Regions from separate parts of the Amycolatopsis sp. NPDC051372 genome, predicted to be linked through region 2. Evidence: riboswitches for the same ligand, from Rfam matches in the RefSeq annotation. Region 2 holds a riboswitch; each other region holds the start of a gene.
What was found. A riboswitch is a leader RNA that binds a small molecule or an ion and turns the genes downstream of it on or off. The one in region 2 is predicted to bind cobalamin.

Region 1: another riboswitch for cobalamin. It lies ahead of AB0M56_RS02005 (hypothetical protein); the one in region 2 lies ahead of cobN (cobaltochelatase subunit CobN).
Region 3: another riboswitch for cobalamin. It lies ahead of metE (5-methyltetrahydropteroyltriglutamate--homocysteine S-methyltransferase); the one in region 2 lies ahead of cobN (cobaltochelatase subunit CobN).

What each region holds. Positions count from the first base shown of each region.
Region 1 covers NZ_JBFBAF010000001.1:413,222-419,077, reverse strand. The annotation lists gene AB0M56_RS02010 (CbiQ family ECF transporter T component) at 1-651, opposite strand, end outside; gene AB0M56_RS02005 (hypothetical protein) at 641-1,255, opposite strand; cobalamin riboswitch at 1,308-1,443, opposite strand; gene AB0M56_RS02000 (Gfo/Idh/MocA family oxidoreductase) at 1,487-2,383, shown strand; gene AB0M56_RS01995 (VanZ family protein) at 2,642-3,298, shown strand; gene AB0M56_RS01990 (GNAT family N-acetyltransferase) at 3,490-4,233, shown strand; gene arfB (alternative ribosome rescue aminoacyl-tRNA hydrolase ArfB) at 4,230-4,646, opposite strand; gene purM (phosphoribosylformylglycinamidine cyclo-ligase) at 4,702-5,772, opposite strand; gene purF (amidophosphoribosyltransferase) at 5,803-5,856, opposite strand, start outside.
Region 2 covers NZ_JBFBAF010000013.1:61,536-67,391, forward strand. The annotation lists gene AB0M56_RS20760 (alpha/beta fold hydrolase) at 226-996, opposite strand; gene cobN (cobaltochelatase subunit CobN) at 1,276-4,884, opposite strand; cobalamin riboswitch at 4,917-5,044, opposite strand; gene AB0M56_RS20770 (hypothetical protein) at 5,072-5,689, opposite strand; gene AB0M56_RS20775 (helix-turn-helix transcriptional regulator) at 5,700-5,856, opposite strand, start outside.
Region 3 covers NZ_JBFBAF010000010.1:206,670-212,525, reverse strand. The annotation lists gene AB0M56_RS17870 (ribonucleoside-diphosphate reductase subunit alpha) at 1-575, shown strand, start outside; gene AB0M56_RS17865 (ribonucleotide-diphosphate reductase subunit beta) at 646-1,719, shown strand; cobalamin riboswitch at 1,808-2,023, shown strand; partial or broken gene metE (5-methyltetrahydropteroyltriglutamate--homocysteine S-methyltransferase) at 2,118-4,374, shown strand; gene AB0M56_RS17855 (cytochrome P450) at 4,534-5,856, shown strand, end outside.

The DNA of each region.
Region 1 (5,856 bases), on a different contig from region 2:
GCCGCGCGAGTCCATGGCCGCCGCCAGCAGGAGCGAGCGGTCCATCGCGTCGGCGAGCACCGGCACGAAAACCCCCTTCACGAACCTCAGCCCCCGGCCGCGCGCCGCCCGCAGCCGTCGCGCGCGCCGCACCCGCTGCACGCTCTCCACCAGCTGGGGCGCGACCGAAAGCGCCACCGTGACGGCCGTGCTGACCTCGGCCAACGCGCCGGGCACGGCCTTGAGCAGGCGTTTCGGGTTGGCCAGCGCGTTGGCGGCGCCGACGCAGAGCACGATCGTGGCCAGCCGCAGCCCGTCGTAAAAGCCGCCGAGCAGCTCCTCCGCCGACGTCGGCCCCAGCAGCTCGATCCCGGCGGCCGCGGCGGGCAGCGGGATCGTCGGCAGCGTGAAGAGCACGTGGCCGCCGTCCTCGCCGCCGCTGAGGATGCGGAACAGCACGCGCGACACCACGATCACGCCCGCGACCAGCGCGTACACCCGAAAAGCCAGCGCCCACGGCGCGTCGCCCCGGCGGTTCACCACCACGAACCCGGCCACGGCGATCACCAGCGCGAGCAGCAGCGGGTTGGTGGTGCGGCTGGCGGCGACGGCGAGCGCGAGCGCCCACACCCACCACGCGCCCGGGTGCAGAGCCCGCGCGTTACCGGGCAGCACGCCTGCGCCGCAGCCCGACGACCACACCCGCGACGACGAGCACCGCGATCACGACGAGCCCGATCACCAGGCTCCACGGGAAACCGCTGCCGCCGGAATCCGTGGCCGCGGCCGCGGGCGCAGGCACGTTGGCCTTCCGCACCGGCGCCACCCGCGGCGGCGGGTAGTCCTGGAAGGACTTCTTGTGCGCGAACGACCAGCCCTCGAAGCTCCCCGCCGGCGGCTTCCAGCCCTGCACGCCGACCTGGCTCGAAGCCCACTTGCCACCGTCGGTCGCCGTCCAGAAGCTCCACGACGCGCTCTCCGGCGGCATCCCCGAGCACGACTGGTCGGCCGGTTTGCCCTCGATCTTGCAGATCAGCGCGAGGCCGTACTTGCCGACGCCCGCGATGTCGAGGCCCGCGTTCTGCATGGCCGCCACGCCGTCGGCCTGCGGCCCGGGCGCGCAGCGGATCAGGGTGTCGCCACTGAGGTCCTGGAAGTCGACGACCACCGTCACGCCCGTGGCGTCGGGGCAGTACCCCGCGGCGCCCTTGCCGGGCACGGTCGCGGTGGCGGGACTCGCACCGGACAGACCGGCGGTGACCAGGAGCGCGGCCACGGCAAGGAGCCGGGCAGAAAAGACAGGGAACAACCGCATCGTTGATGAACCTCGCATCGAATCGGACCACGGCGGGCGATCCGGCTCACGGCCGCACGGGCGGCCGCTCACGGTTGCGGGTCAGCGCCGGATTCCCACCGGCTTCCCCCGATCGTGGTGTACAGCTGACCGACGTTAACCCACCGGAGGTACCCGCCGGAAGCGGCGCCGGACACACTTACACTGCCGGGCGTGGACGTCGGACAGCTGCGCATCGGCCTCGTCGGAACCGGTCCCTGGGCGACCACGGTGCACGCGCCGGGCCTGACCGAACACCCCGGCACCGAGCTCACCGCCGTGTGGGCGCGCCGCATCACCAGCGCCCGTCCGCTGGCCGAGGCCCACGGAGCCGTCGGCACCGACGACCTCGACGAGCTGTTCTCGCTGGTCGACGCCCTCGCCTTCGCCGTGCCGCCCGCCGTGCAGGCGGAGATCGCGACGCGCGCGGCCGAGACCGGCAAGCACCTGATCCTCGAGAAGCCGATCGCCGCCGACCTGGCGAGCGCCCAGCGGCTGGCCGACGCCGTGGACAAAGCCGGCGTCGCGTCGCTCGTGATGCTCACGCTGCGGTTCTCCCAGCAGACGCGCGAGTGGCTCGACGGCCTCGCCGCCTCGGGCGGCTGGCGCGGCGGTGGCGCGCGCTGGCTGTCGGGCGCGCTGCTCGGCGGGCAGTACTCGACCTCGGCCTGGCGCCTCGACGCGGCCGGTGGCGCGCTCGCCGACATCGGCCCGCACGCGTTCGACCTGCTCGACGCCGCCCTCGGCCGCATCACCGACGTGCTCGCGGCTCACCGTGGCCCCGACGACCTGTGGCAGCTGATGTTCGCCCACGAGGGCGGCGCCACGAGCACCGCGACGCTGTCGCTGCGACTGCCGGTTCAGCCGAGCGTGGTCGAGGTCGCGGTCTACGGCGAGCACGGCTACCGGACGCTCGGTCGCAAACCGGGCACCGCCGGGGAGTCCTACACGGCACTGCTGGACGACTTCGCGGCCATGGTCGCGAGTGGCACGACCACGCATCCGTGCGACGTCCACCGTGGCCTGCACCTGTCCGCGCTCATCGGGAAGGCGCGCGAGCTCGCCGGGTAGTACACAGGCTCGAACCCTTGATTTCCGTTGTGAAACAAGGCTTTTCACCAAGTCGGCGAAATCCTTCCACAGGGTTGTCCACAGCATCCACTATGGACGGTCCGCGCCTCGACCGAACCACGGGAAGCCGTTTCGCGCCACCGGAAAGATCACCGAATAGTGCGGCCCGCTGAGCATGCCGACTCGAACCGGCAATGCGAAGGTTGATCTTGGGAGGGCGGGAAGAAGCAGTTCAGAGGGGTTCGAGAAGGGAAGCGCATGGGCGCCTTGCTGCGCGCTTTCTGGGGGATCATCCCGATCACGGCCATCGCGTTGCCGTACGCGCTGCTCTGCTGGCCCTTGCTCGCCGCGCGGAGGCGGCGAAGAAGCAGCATCAGCCTCGGCCACGCGTCGGCGACCGCGGCCGTCGACGTGACGGCGGTGACGATCGGCGCGCTCGTGCTCTGCCTGGTCATCATGCCTGTCGGCACAGCTTCGGGGAGCACCCTCGATCTCGTGCCCGGTGCCGACCTCGCCGCCGCGCTGTCCGACGACGGATCGCTTTGGCAAGTCGTCGGCAACCTGCTTCTCCTGTGCCCGCTGGGCGCGCTCGTGCCGCTGCGCCTGCGCCGGCTGCGGTCGATCAGCCGGATCACGCTCACCGCCTTGAGCGCGTCCGTGCTGGTGGAGGTCACGCAGTTCCTCATCCACAGCGGCCGCGTGACCTCGACCGACGACGTGCTGCTCAACACCATCGGCGCCGCGCTCGGTGCCGCCCTGACCCGCCGCGGCTGGCGCTACTTCGACGTGGTGCCCGTGGTCGCGATCCCGCAGCAGGTGCGTCGGACCGTCTGCAACGCGCCTGTCCGCCTGCGCGTGCCGCGTTCGGTGTGGGACACGCGCTACGCCGGGATCGGCCACCGCGAACGGCGCTGAGTTAAATCGGTTGCCCCAGCTGGGACACTGAAAGCTCTCGGATCTTCGGACGAAGGAACGCCTATGTTTGCCGCCGCTGCTCGCGACGGCCGAGGTCAGGCCTGACGCGAGCCCGTCAGCCGTCCTCCCATGCCCTGCCCTTCTCGGCAGCGCGCGTGTGTCTCCTTCGACCCCGAAAGGGATCACCCAGCATGTCCGCCCTTCAGGCGTATGTCCGTGCCACCGCGCCCCGAGGCCGTGACGTCGAACGGATCGGCCCGTTCCTCGCGACCTTCTCCCGCACCACCGGCCACCCGATGCTCAACTACGCGATCCCCGATGACGGCGCCGAGCCGTCACCGGCGGAGATCACCGCGCTGACCGAGGCGTACGCGGGCCGCGGCCTGCAGCCCCGGCTCGAGTTCTTCACCGAAGCCGCGCCCGGCCTGGAGGACCTCCTCGTCGCGCAGGGCTACTCGCTCGAGCGGCGCATCCCGCTCATGACCTGCACCCCGGCCGACTTCGTGGACCACCCGGCACCCGCCGGGATCGTGCTCCGTGTTCCGGAGACGGACGCCGACCTGCGCAGCCTGCGTTCGGCGCAGAACGTGGCCTTCGGCGAGTCCCCGGAGGTGTCCGACGCCGAACTGGCGAGCACCCGCTCGTTCGGCGACCGCGCCGTGCGCGCCGAGGACACCGCGACGGGCGCGGTGATCGGCGGCGGGTTCGCGCTGGACATCGTGGACGGCGCGGCCGAGATCGCCGGCATCGCCGTCGCCGAGGCCTACCGCCGCCGGGGAATCGCCGCGGCGATCACGGCGCATCTCACGCGTCTGGTCCACGAGCGAGGTGGCCCCACGGCCTTCCTCACCCCGGGCGATCTGGGCATCGCCACGGTCTACCGCCGCGTCGGCTACCAGCCGGCCGGCGAGTGCGTGCACCTGTCGGTGAGCTAGTCGTCGAACCGGCCGCCGCGGCCGCGTTTCACGTCGCTGCGGCGTTTCTTCGCGGCCAGGCGGCGTTCCTTCGAACCCCGGGAGGGTTTGGTGGGACGCCGCTTGGCCGGCGGCGGCGCGGAAGCCTTGATCAGCAGGTCGGCGAGGCGTTCACGCGCGGCGTCGCGGTTCTGCAGCTGCGAACGCTGCTCGCTGGCCGCGATGGTGATCACGCCGTCGACCAGGCGACCCGCCAGCCGCGCCACGATCCGCTCGCGCAACGACTCCGGGATCACCGCCGACCGCGCGACGTCGAACGAGAGCTCCACGCGCGAGTCGGTGGTGTTCACGCCCTGCCCGCCCGGTCCGGACGACCGGGAGAAGCGCTCGCTCAACTCGGCCGCCGGAATCACGAACCGGGAGCCGACAACCACGTCCTCTGCTACTGATGCCACGCTGTCCAGTCTTCCAGCCGCGACAACCGCGTTTCTAGAACCGCGGGTGGTCGCCCGAGAGCACGGCACGCGGGCCGTCGGGGTTGTCGGCCGGCTGCACGTCGCCGAGGATCCACGCCGGCACGTGGCGCGCGGTCAGCACGGCCAGCGCCCGGTCGACGTCCTCGGCCGACACGATCGCGACCATGCCGACGCCCATGTTGAACGTCTTCTCCAGCTCGGCGCGCTCGACCTTGCCGCGCTGCCCGATCAGGGCGAACACCGGCGCCGGCGTCCACGTGCCGCGCTCCAGCCGTGCGACGAGGCCCCGCGGCATCACGCGCGCGAGGTTGGCCTCGAGGCCGCCGCCGGTGATGTGCGCGAACGTGCGCACCTCGGTCTCGGCGGCCAGCGCCAGGCAGTCCTTGGCGTAGATCTTGGTCGGCTCCAGCAGCTCCTCGCCGAGCGTGCGGCCGAACTCCTCGACGTGCCCTTCGAGCGGCATGCGCGCGATGTCGAGCAGCACGTGGCGGGCCAGCGAGTAGCCGTTGGAGTGCAGGCCCGAGGAACCCATGGCCAGCACGACGTCACCCGGGCGCACCTTTTCGGGCGTGAGCAGCGCGGACGCCTCGACCACGCCGACGCCGGTGGCCGACACGTCGTAGTCGTGCTCGCCCATCAGGCCCGGGTGCTCGGCCGTCTCGCCGCCGAGCAGTGCGCAACCGGCCTGCACGCAGCCTTCGGCGATGCCGCCGACCAGCGCCGCGATCTTCTCCGGGATGACCTTGCCGACCGCGATGTAGTCCTGCAGGAACAGCGGCTCGGCGCCGGTCACGACCAGGTCGTCGACGACCATGGCCACCAGGTCGATGCCCACGGTGTCGTGCTTGTCCAGAGCCTGCGCGACCGCGATCTTGGTGCCCACGCCGTCGGTGGACGACGCGAGCACCGGCTCCTTCCACTTGTCGAGCTTGAGCGAGAACAGCCCCGCGAACCCGCCCACACCACCGCGCACCTCGGGGCGGGTGGCGCGCTCGGCGTGGGGCTTGAGCAGCTCGACGGCCTGGTCACCGGCTTCGATGCTGACACCGGCGGCTGCGTACGTGGCGCTCGTGGACTCGCTCACGGAAGCGGACTCCCTACTGGACAAATCTGACTAGGGACGCCGGACGGCGTCTTCGGCACCGTACCCGGCCGGGCTGACCGGAGT
Region 2 (5,856 bases):
GCGGACCAACCGCCCCGCTGGTCCACTGCGGACAGCGCGCCATTGCGCGGGTGACTGCCTTGGCCACGCGGGGGAGACGGAGCGGTTTGCCCGGGGAGCAAGGCCGCAAACGCAAGTCGAAAGCCGCAGCGCGGGCTTGCGCTGCCGGCTGTGGCGAAAGCTGCCGACAACCGGCTGAGGCCACGGCGGAAGCGGTCCCCGGGCCAGGTCCGGACCCCGCCGGAACTAGGCGATCGGTCGGGCGAGGAATGACGTGAGCGCGGCAGCGAACTCCGAGGTGCCGAGCGCGGTGATGTGGTTGCCGGGCACAAGGGTGAACTCGGCGTGGGGCAAGACGGCGGCGAGATCCTCGGCCGAGGCGCGGCGCGGGTCGTCGGCGCCGGCGGTGACCAGGGTCGGGGTGGGGATGTGCGGCAGGTCCGCGGCGGGAGTCGGGACGTGGGTGTCCAGGACGCGGAGCAGGGCCTGGGGGTCATTGGCGAGGGCGGTGATCCAGCGGGCGGCCCGGGCGTCCGGGGCGCCGGGCTCGAGGGGCTCGCCGTTCGCCAGAGCGGTGAGGATGTGGCGGCTCTGGTCGCCGGCCTCGGCGCGCGTGATGACGGACAGGCCTTGGGCCGCCACGATGGCGCGGCCCGGCCGGGCGCCGCGGGCGAGGAGACGCACGACGATGCGGGCGCCGAGGGAGTAGCCGCCGAGGTCGTAGTCGTTGAGGGAAAGCGTGTCGAGCAGGGCGAAGATGTCGTCGGTGAGGACGTCGGGCGGATAGGCCGCCGGGGTGCGCGGGTGGGCGCTCGCGCCGTGGCCGCGCAGGCCGGGCACCAGGACGCGGTGGCCGCGCGCCGCCAGTGAGGCCGCCGGGCCCTGGTTGAGCCACTGAGAACCCGTCGCCGTGAATCCGTGCAGCAGCACCAGCGGACGGCCCTCGCCCAGCGAGCGGCAGGCAAGAACGGCGCCGTCGCGGCCGGGGTAGTGGAAGACCTGTGCGGTTTCGGTCATGTCGCTTCGCCTCCGGGGAAAAGCGCAGGAGCGCGGCGGCCGCGGTGCACGGGTTCGGTCATGTGGGCACGCCTGGGGAAAGTGCGGCGCGAGCGCGAGGAATGCCTGGAATCGGTCATTGCGGGCACGATCTGGCGGAGGGCGCGCAGAACAGCGGCGTCGCCGACAGGATTGTGCGGGGTGCCGGACACCCTGAGAATCTAACGCTACTCAGCGGACCACGGGGGCGGCCCGACCCGGCGGCGCGGTAGGTGAGGGCCGCCGGGAGGGGGAGGGTGGTCACTCGCCTTCGAGGTCGCCTTCCAGGGTGAGGTAGACGTCGCGCAACTGGGCCATCAGGTCGGGGTCCGGGTCGGACCAGAGGCCGCGGTCGGCGGCTTCGGTGAGGCGCTCGATGATGCCGCGCAGGGCCCACGGGTTGGCCTGGCGCAGGAAGTCCTGGTTTTCGGCGTCCAGCACGTACGACTCGGACAGCTTCTCGTACATCCAGTCGCCCACGACGCCGGCGGTGGCGTCGAAGCCGAAGAGATAATCGACCGTGGCGGCGAGTTCGAAGGCGCCCTTGTAGCCGTGGCGGCGCATGGCCGAGAGCCAGCGCGGGTTGACCACGCGGGCGCGGAACACGCGGGCCGTCTCTTCTCCCAGTGTTCGGGTGCGGACGGCGTCCGGGGTGGTGCTGTCGCCGATGTACGACGCGGGCGCGGAACCCGTCAGCGCGCGAACGGTGGCGATCATGCCGCCGTGGTACTGGAAGTAGTCATCGGAGTCGGCGATGTCGTGTTCGCGCGTGTCGGTGTTCTTGGCGGCCACGACGATGCGCCGGTAGGACTGCTCCATGTCCTCGCGCGCGGGGCGGCCGTCGAGGTCGCGGCCGTAGGCGAAGCCACCCCACACCGCGTACACCTCCGCCAGGTCCTTGTCGTCGCGCCAGTTGCCGGAGTCCATCAGGGGCAGCAGGCCGGCACCGTAGGCGCCGGGTTTCGAGCCGAAGATGCGGGTGGTGGCGCGGCGGGCATCACCGTGTGTGGCCAAGTCGGCGGAGACGTGGGCGCGGACGAAGTTCTCCGAAGCCGGCTCGTCCAAGCCCGCGACCAGGCGGACGGCGTCGTCCAGCAAAGTGATCACGTGAGGAAAAGCGTCGCGGAAGAAGCCGCTGATGCGCACCGTGACGTCGATGCGCGGGCGGCTCAGCTCGGCCAGTGGAATGGCTTCCAGGCCGGTGACGCGCCGCGAAGCCTCGTCCCACACCGGCTGCACGCCCAGCAGCGCCAGCACTTCCGCGGCGTCGTCGCCGGAGGTGCGCATCGCCGAGGTGCCCCACACCGAAAGCCCCACCGACGTCGGCCACGAGCCGGTGTCCTCGCGGTAGCGGCGCAGCAGCGAGTCGGCCAGCGCCTGGCCGGTCTCCCACGCCAGGCGGCTCGGGATGGCCTTCGGGTCGACGGTGTAGAAGTTCCGCCCGGTCGGCAGCACGTTCACCAAGCCGCGCAACGGCGAACCACTCGGCCCCGCGGGGATGTAACCGCCGTCGAGAGCGTGCAGCACCGCGGAAATCTCGCCCGAGGTACCCGCCAGCCGGGGGACGATCTCGGAAGCCGCGAACGTCAGCACCCGCGAAACTTCCGCGTCCGCGGTGCCCAGAACTTCAGAGACCACGGCGGGCGCGGCCGACGCAGCCCACGAACGCGTTTCCATCGCCACCACCAGCGACCGCGCCGTGGTCTCGACCGCGTCCACTTCGGACAGCGGGGCGTCGGAGTTCTCCTTCAGCCCCAACGCCGAACGCAGTCCCGGCACCGCCCCCTGCTTGCCGCCCCACATCTGCTGGGCCCGCAGCATCGCCAGCACGAGGTTCACGCGCGCCTCGCCGACGGGGGCCTCACCGAGGATGTGCAGGCCGTCGCGGATCTGCGCGTCCTTCACCTCGCAGAGCCAGCCGTCGATGTGCAGCAGGAAGTCGTCGAACTCCACGTCGTGCGGGCGCTCGGCGACACCCAGGTCGTGGTCGAGCTTCGCCGCCTGGATCAGCGTCCAGATCTGGGCGCGGATGGCCGGCAGTTTGGCCGGGTCCATCGCGGCGATGTTCGCGTGCTCGTCCATCAGCTGCTCGAGCCGCGCGAGGTCGCCGTAGGACTCGGCCCGCGCCATCGGCGGGATCAGGTGGTCGACGATCGTGGCGTGCGCCCGCCGTTTCGCCTGCGCGCCCTCGCCCGGGTCGTTGATGAGGAACGGGTAGATCAGCGGCAGGTTGCCCAAAACGGCGTCGGGCGCGCAGGACGCCGACAGGCCCGCCGTCTTGCCCGGCAGCCACTCCAGCGAACCGTGTTTGCCCAGGTGCACCACGGCGTGCGCGCCGAACTCCTCCTCCAGCCAGCGGTACGCGGCGAGGTAGTGGTGGCTCGGCGGCAGGTCCGGGTTGTGGTAGATCGCCACGGGGTTCTCGCCGAACCCGCGCGGCGGCTGGATCATGATCACGACGTTGCCCGACTGGAGCGACGCCAGGACGATGTCGCCCTCGGGATTTGCCGATGTGTCGACATAGAGCGAGCCCGGTGCCGGACCCCAGTGCTGCTCCATCGCCTCGCGCAGCTCCGCGGGCAACTCGGTGAACCACGAGCGGTACCGCGCCGCGGGGACCCGGATCGGGTTGCCCGAGAGCTGTTCCTCCGTCAGCCACTCCGGGTCCTGCCCGCCGGCGGCGATCAGCGCGTGGATCAACGCGTCGCCGTCCGGCTGGTCGGTGCCCGTCGGCTCGACGCCGGGGAACGCGTCGGCGCCCAGGTCGTAACCCTGCGAACGCATGAGCCGCAGCAGCTTGATCGCCGACGCCGGCGTGTCCAGCCCCACGGCGTTGCCCACCCGCGAGTGCTTCGTCGGGTACGCCGAGAGCATCAGCGCGATGCGCCGCGACGCGGGAGGCGTGTGGCGCAGCCGCGCGTGCGCCAGCGCGATCCCGGCCACCCGCGAAGCGCGCTCGGCGTCGGCGACATAGCGCGGCAGGCCGTCTTCGTCGAACTCCTTGAAGGAGAACGGCACCGTGATCAGCCGGCCGTCGAACTCCGGCACGGCCATCTGGTTGCCCGCGTCCAGCGGCGACAGGCCCTCGTCGCTCGACGACCACGTCGCGCGGTCGCTGGTGAGGCACAGCGCCTGCAGGATCGGGATGTCGAGCCCCGCCATCTCGGCGACGTCCCACGCCTCGTCGTCGCCCCCCGCGCCGGCCTCCGAGGGCCGCGTGCCGCCCGCCGCCAGCACCGTGACCAGCAGCGCGTCGGCACGACCCAGCTCGGCCATCATCTCCGGCTCGCGGTTGCGCAGCGACGCGCAGTGGATCGGCAGCGCGCGCCCGCCCGCGGCCTCGATCGCGTCGGCCAGCGCGTGGACGAACCCGGTGTTCCCGGACAGGTGGTGCGCGCGGTAGTAGAGGATCCCGACGACCGGGCCGTCCGCCGGACCCGAAGAAGCGCGCTCCAGCACCCCCCACGACGGCAGCTGCGCGGGCGGCTCGAAGCCGTCGCCGGTCAGCAGCAGCGTGTCGGACAGGAACCGGTGCAGCTGCGTGAGGTTCTCCGGCCCGCCCTGCGCGAGGTACGCGTGCGCCTCGGCCGCGATGCCCGCCGGCACGGTGGAGAGCTTCATCAGCTCCGCGTCCGGCGTCTGCTCACCGCCCAGCACCACCACGTGCGAGCCCGAGGCACGCAGCGTGTCCAGGCCCTCCTGCCACGACCGCGGCGTGCCCAGGATCCGGACCACGACGATCGGCGCGCCGTCCAGCAGCCCCGGCAGGTCCGCGACGTCGAGCCGGGCCGGGTTCGCGAGCCGGAACACACCCTGTGAAGCCCGGGCGCTGAGCAGATCGGTGTCCGAAGTGGACAGCAGCAGGATCACGGCGTTCCTCACTCGGGGTGTCCGCGCCCCGGGTCGTAGGTCGCGCCGGCGGGAGTTCCTGGCTCCCCGGATCACTCCGGGTCACAGTGGCGGGACCGTCCCGGACTCTCACCGGGTTCCTCCACCTGCCGACGCGTGGTTCGCCACTCACTCTCACGGGCGTGCGAGCCCGCGTCAAGGTGACGTCTCAGACCACGCGCACGGCCACGATCGGCCGCTCGGCCACGCGGTGGGACCGCTGGGCCGTGACGCTCCACGCGTAACCCGCGAAGCCGCCCGTATCCGGCGACGCGTGCAAGACCAGGTGCCCGTAACCGGCGCCCTGACCTGTGGGGGAGCGGCTGTCGGGGAAGTCCGGTGACGTGCCGTGCGGGTCGGCGGTGCAATCGGCCACGGGCACGACGTACGACTTGTCCTCGTCCACGACGGGCGTGCCCCGCACCAGCGCGATGTGCCCCGTGTTCGTCGGCCGGCGGTGCCCGTAGTCGATCACCACGAGATCGCCGGGGCGCAGATCGGCGACGGCGTCCACGCGTGCGAAGTGCGGCACCTGCTGCTGTTCGAAGACCCACCGGTACGTGCGCGAAGGCGGGCTCACCGAGCGGAAGTGGGTGGTGAAGAACTCGTCGTCGGCCCAGTCGTAGACGTGCTTGAGCAGCTGGGTCTGGAACGAGGCGCACTGCGTGTGGTTGCGCCGCGGCCGAGTCCAGCTCACGACGTCGGGCTCGCCGGAGGCCTTGTAACGGTTGGCCTCCGGCGAGAGGCGGTCGATGAAGTCCTCGGCGGCGTGCAGGTGGGCGGTCACCCCATCCGTTCTACGCCGACCGGTCGCCGATCCGCGGGAACGGCTCGGTGGAGAAGAGCACCTCCACGGCCACCTCGAAGAACTCCGCGATGCGCAGGGCCAGGTGGAGGCTCGGGCTGTACTCGCCGCGTTCCAGGTACCCGATCGTCTGGTAGTGCACGCCGAGC
Region 3 (5,856 bases), on a different contig from region 2:
GTCTGTGGGACGAGGTCATGGTCAGCGACCTGAAGTACTTCGACGGCAGCCTCGGCCAGATCGACCGCGTGCCGGACGACCTCAAGGCGCTCTACGCCACCGCGTTCGAGATCGAGTCGAAGTGGATCGTGGACGCGGGCTCGGTCCGGCAGAAGTGGATCGACCAGGCGCAGTCGCTGAACCTCTACATCGCGGCGCCGAGCGGGCGCAAGCTCGACGAGCTGTACCGCTACGCGTGGCACAAGGGCCTCAAGACCACGTACTACCTGCGCGCGCAGTCGGCGACGCACGTGGAGAAGAGCACCCTGCGCGGCACCGACGGCAAGCTGAACGCGGTCTCGGCCGCCCCGGCCGCCGCCGCTGCTCCGGCCTCGACGCCGGTCCCGGCGACTGCGCCCGTGCCGTCGCCCTCGGCCGCTGTCCCGGCGAGCCCCGCCGCGGCCGTGCCCGCCGCGGTCCCGGCCGCCAAGCCCGCCGAGCCGAAGGAAATGCCGAAGGTCGACGACATCGACTTCGTCGCCACCGAAGGCGCCGCCTGCCGCATCGACGACCCCGACTGCGAAGCCTGCCAGTGACCTCCTCGCCGGCGGTGCGACCGGCGCGAACCGGCCGCACCGCCGGCGAGCCTTTTCTTGGAGCCTCTTGATGACCAACGTGGAGACCACGGACGCCACCGGCCTCGGCGAGATCGAGGTCGGCGCCGCCCGGATCAACGTCGACGACAAGCGCATGATCAACGCGCGCGCAGACGTGAACCAGCTGCTGCCCATGAAGTACCGCTGGGCGTGGGACAAGTACCTCGCCGCATGCAACAACCACTGGATGCCGACCGAGGTCGCCATGCAGGCCGACATCGCGCTGTGGAAGTCGCCTGACGGCCTGACCGAGGACGAGCGCCAGATGCTCAAGCGCAACCTCGGCTTCTTCGCCACCGCGGAGTCGTTGGTGGCCAACAACATCGTGCTCGCCGTGTACCGCCAGATCACCAACCCCGAGTGCCGTCAGTACCTGCTGCGCCAGGCGTTCGAGGAAGCCGTGCACACGCACACCTTCCAGTACATCTGCGAAAGCCTCGGCCTGGTCGAGGGCGAGCTGTTCAACATGTACCGCGAGGTGCCGTCCATCTCCGAGAAGGACGCGTGGGCGCTCAAGTACACGCAGAACCTCGAGAACCCGGACTTCGAGACCGGCACGCCGGAGGCCGACCAGGCGTTCCTGCGCGACCTCGTGGCGTTCTACGTGATCTTCGAGGGCATGTGGTTCTACACCGGCTTCGCGCAGATCCTCTCGCTCGGGCGCCGCAACAAGATGGTCGGCATCGCCGAGCAGTACCAGTACATCCTGCGTGACGAGTCGATCCACCTGAACTTCGGCATCGACTGCATCAACCAGATCAAGATCGAGAACCCGCACCTGTGGACCGAAGAGTTCCAGGCGGAGATCCGGCAGATGCTGCAGGACGCGTGCGAGCTGGAAGTCCGCTACGCGCGCGACACCATGCCGCGCGGCATGCTGGGCCTCTCGGCGCAGCTATGCGAGCAGTACATGCACTTCATCACCGACCGGCGCGCCCAGCAGATCGGCCTCGCGCCGATCTTCGGGGAGACGGAGAACCCGTTCCCGTGGATGTCGGAGGCGATGGACCTGAAGAAGGAGAAGAACTTCTTCGAGACCCGCGTGATCGAGTACCAGTCGGGCGGCGCGCTGGACTGGGATTGATCACAGCGGACTGATCCCGGACTCTGGGACCGGGGCGCGGCTTGTGCCGCCCGCAACCCCGACCCGCTAGGCTCGGCCACGCCACAGGTTCGCCAGGGCGTGGCCGGGCTTTTTTCGGTCGTGCCGGTGAGGCAACAGGGAATCCGGTGTGAATCCGGGACTGCCCCGCAGCGGTGAGTGGGAACGAAAGCCGTCACCACGATTTCGTGGTCAAGCACTGGGCGCGAGCCTGGGAAGCGACGGCGAGTAGGCGCGAGGTCGACGCCCACGAGTCCGAAGACCTGCCCGTGGCACGTGCGCCGACGGCGTGCGTGAGTCCGGGCCCCGTGGGACACGGCCTGACCGAACGCGGCTCTCGCGTGTCCGGGCTCGTTGGCGAGCTCGCGAGGAGAGAGCCTGTGACCACCATCGGCACCACCATCCTGGGATACCCGCGCATCGGCCCGGCCCGGGAGCTCAAGCGCGCCCTGGAGCGCTGTTGGGCGGGCACCACCGGCGAAGCGGAGTTGCTCGCCACCGGCCGCGAACTGCGCGCACGGACCTGGTCGCGACTGCGCGACGCCGGGCTGGAGTCGATCCCGTCCGGCACGTTCTCGCACTACGACCACGTGCTCGACACCGCCGAGCTGTTCGGCGCGCTGCCGGAGCGCTTCACGCGCCTCGGCCTCTCATCGCTGGACACGTACTTCGCCGCCGCGCACGGCGTACAGGACGAGCCGGCGCTCGAAATGACGAAGTGGTTCGACACCAACTACCACTACCTCGTGCCCGAACTGGGCCCCGGCTCGCGCTTCACGCTGTCGTGCACGAAGCCCCTCGACGAGGTGCGCGAGGCCCGGGAGCTGGGGATCGAGACGCGGCCGGTACTCGTCGGGCCGGTCACGTTCCTGCTGCTCAGCAAGGCGACACAACCGGATTTCGCACCGTTGGAGCTGCTCGACGAGCTACTGCCCGCATACGCGGAGCTGCTCGCCGCGCTGAAGGCCGAGGGCGTCGAGTGGGTGCAGCTCGACGAGCCGGCGTTCGCCGGTGACCGCACCACGAAGGAGCTCAACGCGCTGACCCGCGCGTACCACGTGCTGGCCAAGGCCGAGGACCGGCCGAAGCTGCTCGTCGCCGGGTATTTCGGCGGGCTCGGCCGCGGGCTGGGCGTGCTGGCCCGCTCCCCCGTTGAGGCGCTGGCCGTGGACCTCGTCACCGACGAGTCCTTTGTGGACGCTGTGGCCGCGGAAGGCGCGTTGCGCGACAAGGAGGTGCTCGCCGGCGTCGTCGACGGGCGCAACGTGTGGCGCACCGACCCGGACCGGGCGCTGGAACGCGCCGCGCGGCTGGCCGGCACCGCGCGGCACGTGAGCGTCTCGACGTCGTGCTCGCTGCTGCACGTGCCCTACGACGTCGAGGCCGAGACCCTCGATTCACGACTCGGGAGCTGGCTCGCGTTCGCCGACCAGAAGGTCGCGGAGGTCGTGCTGCTCGGGCGGGCGCTGCGCGGCGAGCCGGTGGACCTGTCGGCGGCGCGGGCGGCCGTCACTGACCGCGCGACAAACCCGGCGGACGCGGCCGTGGGCAAGCGGCTGACGGCGCTGAAGCGCGAGGACGCCGTGCGGGAGCCGTACGAGCAACGGGCGGCCGTGCAACAGGAATCCCTCGGCCTGCCGCCACTGCCGACCACCACGATCGGCTCGTTCCCGCAGACCACCGACGTCCGCAAGGCGCGCGCCGCCCACCGTGCAGGCACGCTCGACGAAGCCGCGTACGTGGCCCAGATGCACGCCGAGATCGACCGCGTGGTGCGGCTACAGGAGGAGCTGGGCCTCGACGTGCTGGTGCACGGCGAGCCCGAGCGCAACGACATGGTGCAGTACTTCGCCGAGCAGCTCGCCGGGTTCGCCTCGACCGAGCACGGCTGGGTGCAGTCCTACGGCTCGCGCTGCGTCCGCCCGCCGATCCTCTACGGCGACGTCTCGCGCCCGCGGCCGATGACCGTGCCGTGGGCGCGGTACGCGCAAAGCCGCACGGACAAGCCGATCAAGGGCATGCTCACCGGCCCGGTCACGATCCTCGCGTGGTCGTTCGTGCGCGACGACCAGCCGCTCGCGGACACCGCCCTCCAGGTCGCGTTCGCGATCCGCGACGAGGTGGCCGACCTCGAAACCGCGGGCGTGCGCGTGATCCAGGTCGACGAGCCGGCCGTGCGCGAGCTGCTGCCGCTGCGCGCGGCCGGGCGCGAGTCCTACTTCGACTGGGCGGTGCGGGCGTTCCGCGTCGCGACGGCCGGAGCCGCCGAGGGCACCCAGATCCACACGCACATGTGTTATTTCGGAGTTCGGCGAGGTGCTCTCGGCGATCGACGGCCTCGACGCCGACGTGACCAGCATCGAAGCCGCGCGCTCGAAGATGGAGGTGCTCGCCGACCTGTCGGCCGGCGGGTTCGCGCGCGGCGTCGGCCCCGGCGTCTACGCCATCCACTCGCCCCGCGTGCCGGGCGTCGAGGAGGTCGCGGACCTGCTGCGCACGGCGGTCGCCGCCATGCCGGCGCACCGGCTGTGGGTGAACCCCGACTGCGGCCTCAAGACGCGCCGCTACGCCGAGGTGGAGCCCGCGTTGCGCCACCTCGTCGCGGCGGCCCGCCAGGTCCGCGCCGAGCAGGACTGAACAACCCGTAGATCCGGTGCCGGGCGGCGCGAACCACCGCCCGGCACCGATCTACGTCAAGGATCACCCGGATGGAGCCGGCCGAAGGTATTGTCATTCGGTCAACAGCGCGGCACGGTGGAGGTCGGACCGGGGTTCCGCCAGCGAAGGCAGGTCGCCATGACGAGCGCAGTCGGCAAAGTCGGCAAGGTCGGCAAGGTCGCCGAGAGCCTGCGTGAGCGCGTGCCCACGCTCACGTCCATGCCGCTGCCCCGCACCGTCGACCAGCGCTGGCAAGCGGCCACCTACCCAGTGCGCGAACTCGCGGCGCCACCCGCGGGTAGCGGCCTGAAGCCGGTGCTCGGCGACGACGGCCCGCCGGTCGTGGGCCACGCGCTGGAGATGATGCGCTTCGGCCTGGACTTCAGCTTCAGCCGCTACGAGAAGTACGGTCCCGTCTCGTGGATGGGTGGCTTCGGCCGCCGGATCGTCTCGCTGTCCGGCCCCGAGGCCACGCAGATCGCCCTGGTGAACAAGGACAAGGCGTTCTCGCAGGAGGGCTGGAAGTTCTTCATCGAGAAGTTCTTCGACCGCGGCCTCATGCTGCTCGACTTCGGCGAGCACCACCTGCACCGGCGGATCATGCAGAGCGCGTTCACGCGCGAGCGGCTCGTCGGCTACGTCGGGCAGATGGGCCCGGCCCTGCGCGCCGGCGTCGAGGCGTGGCCCGGCGGCACGCGGCCGCGGCTGTACTGGGCGCTCAAGCAGCTCACCCTCGACGTGGCGACGCGCGTGTTCATGGACATGCACTCGCCCGGCGACGCGATGCGGATCAACCGCGCGTTCGTGAACACCGTGCGCGCGGGCACGGCGCTGGTGCGCTACCCCGTGCCCGGCGGCCGCTGGTCCGCCGGCCTGCGCGGCCGGCGGCTGCTGGAGCGCTACTTCGGCGAGACCCTGCCGGAAAAGCGCCGCGCGGGCGGCGACGACCTGTTCGCCGCGCTCTGCACCGCCACCACCGAGGACGGCGACCGGTTCACCGACGCGGACATCGTGAACCACATGATCTTCCTGATGATGGCGGCGCACGACACCACGACCATCACCAGCAGCGCCATGGCCTACTACCTGGCCAAGCACCCGGAGTGGCAGGAACGCGCCCGCGCGGAGTCGCTCGCGCTCGGCGACGACGTGCCGGACATCGAGGCGCTGGAAAGCCTGGAAACGCTCGACCTCGTGATGAAGGAATCACTGCGACTGCGGGCCCCGGTGCCGTCGATGGCCCGCAAGACCACCAAGGACACGGAGGTGCTCGGTCACTTCATCCCCGAAGGCACGCTCGTCGGCGTCTCGCCGACGCTGAACCACTTCACCCCCGACTGCTGGACCGACCCGATGCGCTTCGACCCCGAGCGGTTCGCCGAGCCGCGGCGCGAGGACAAGTCGCACCGGTTCGCGTGGATGCCGTTCGGCGGCGGCGCGCACAAGTGCATCGGGCTGCAC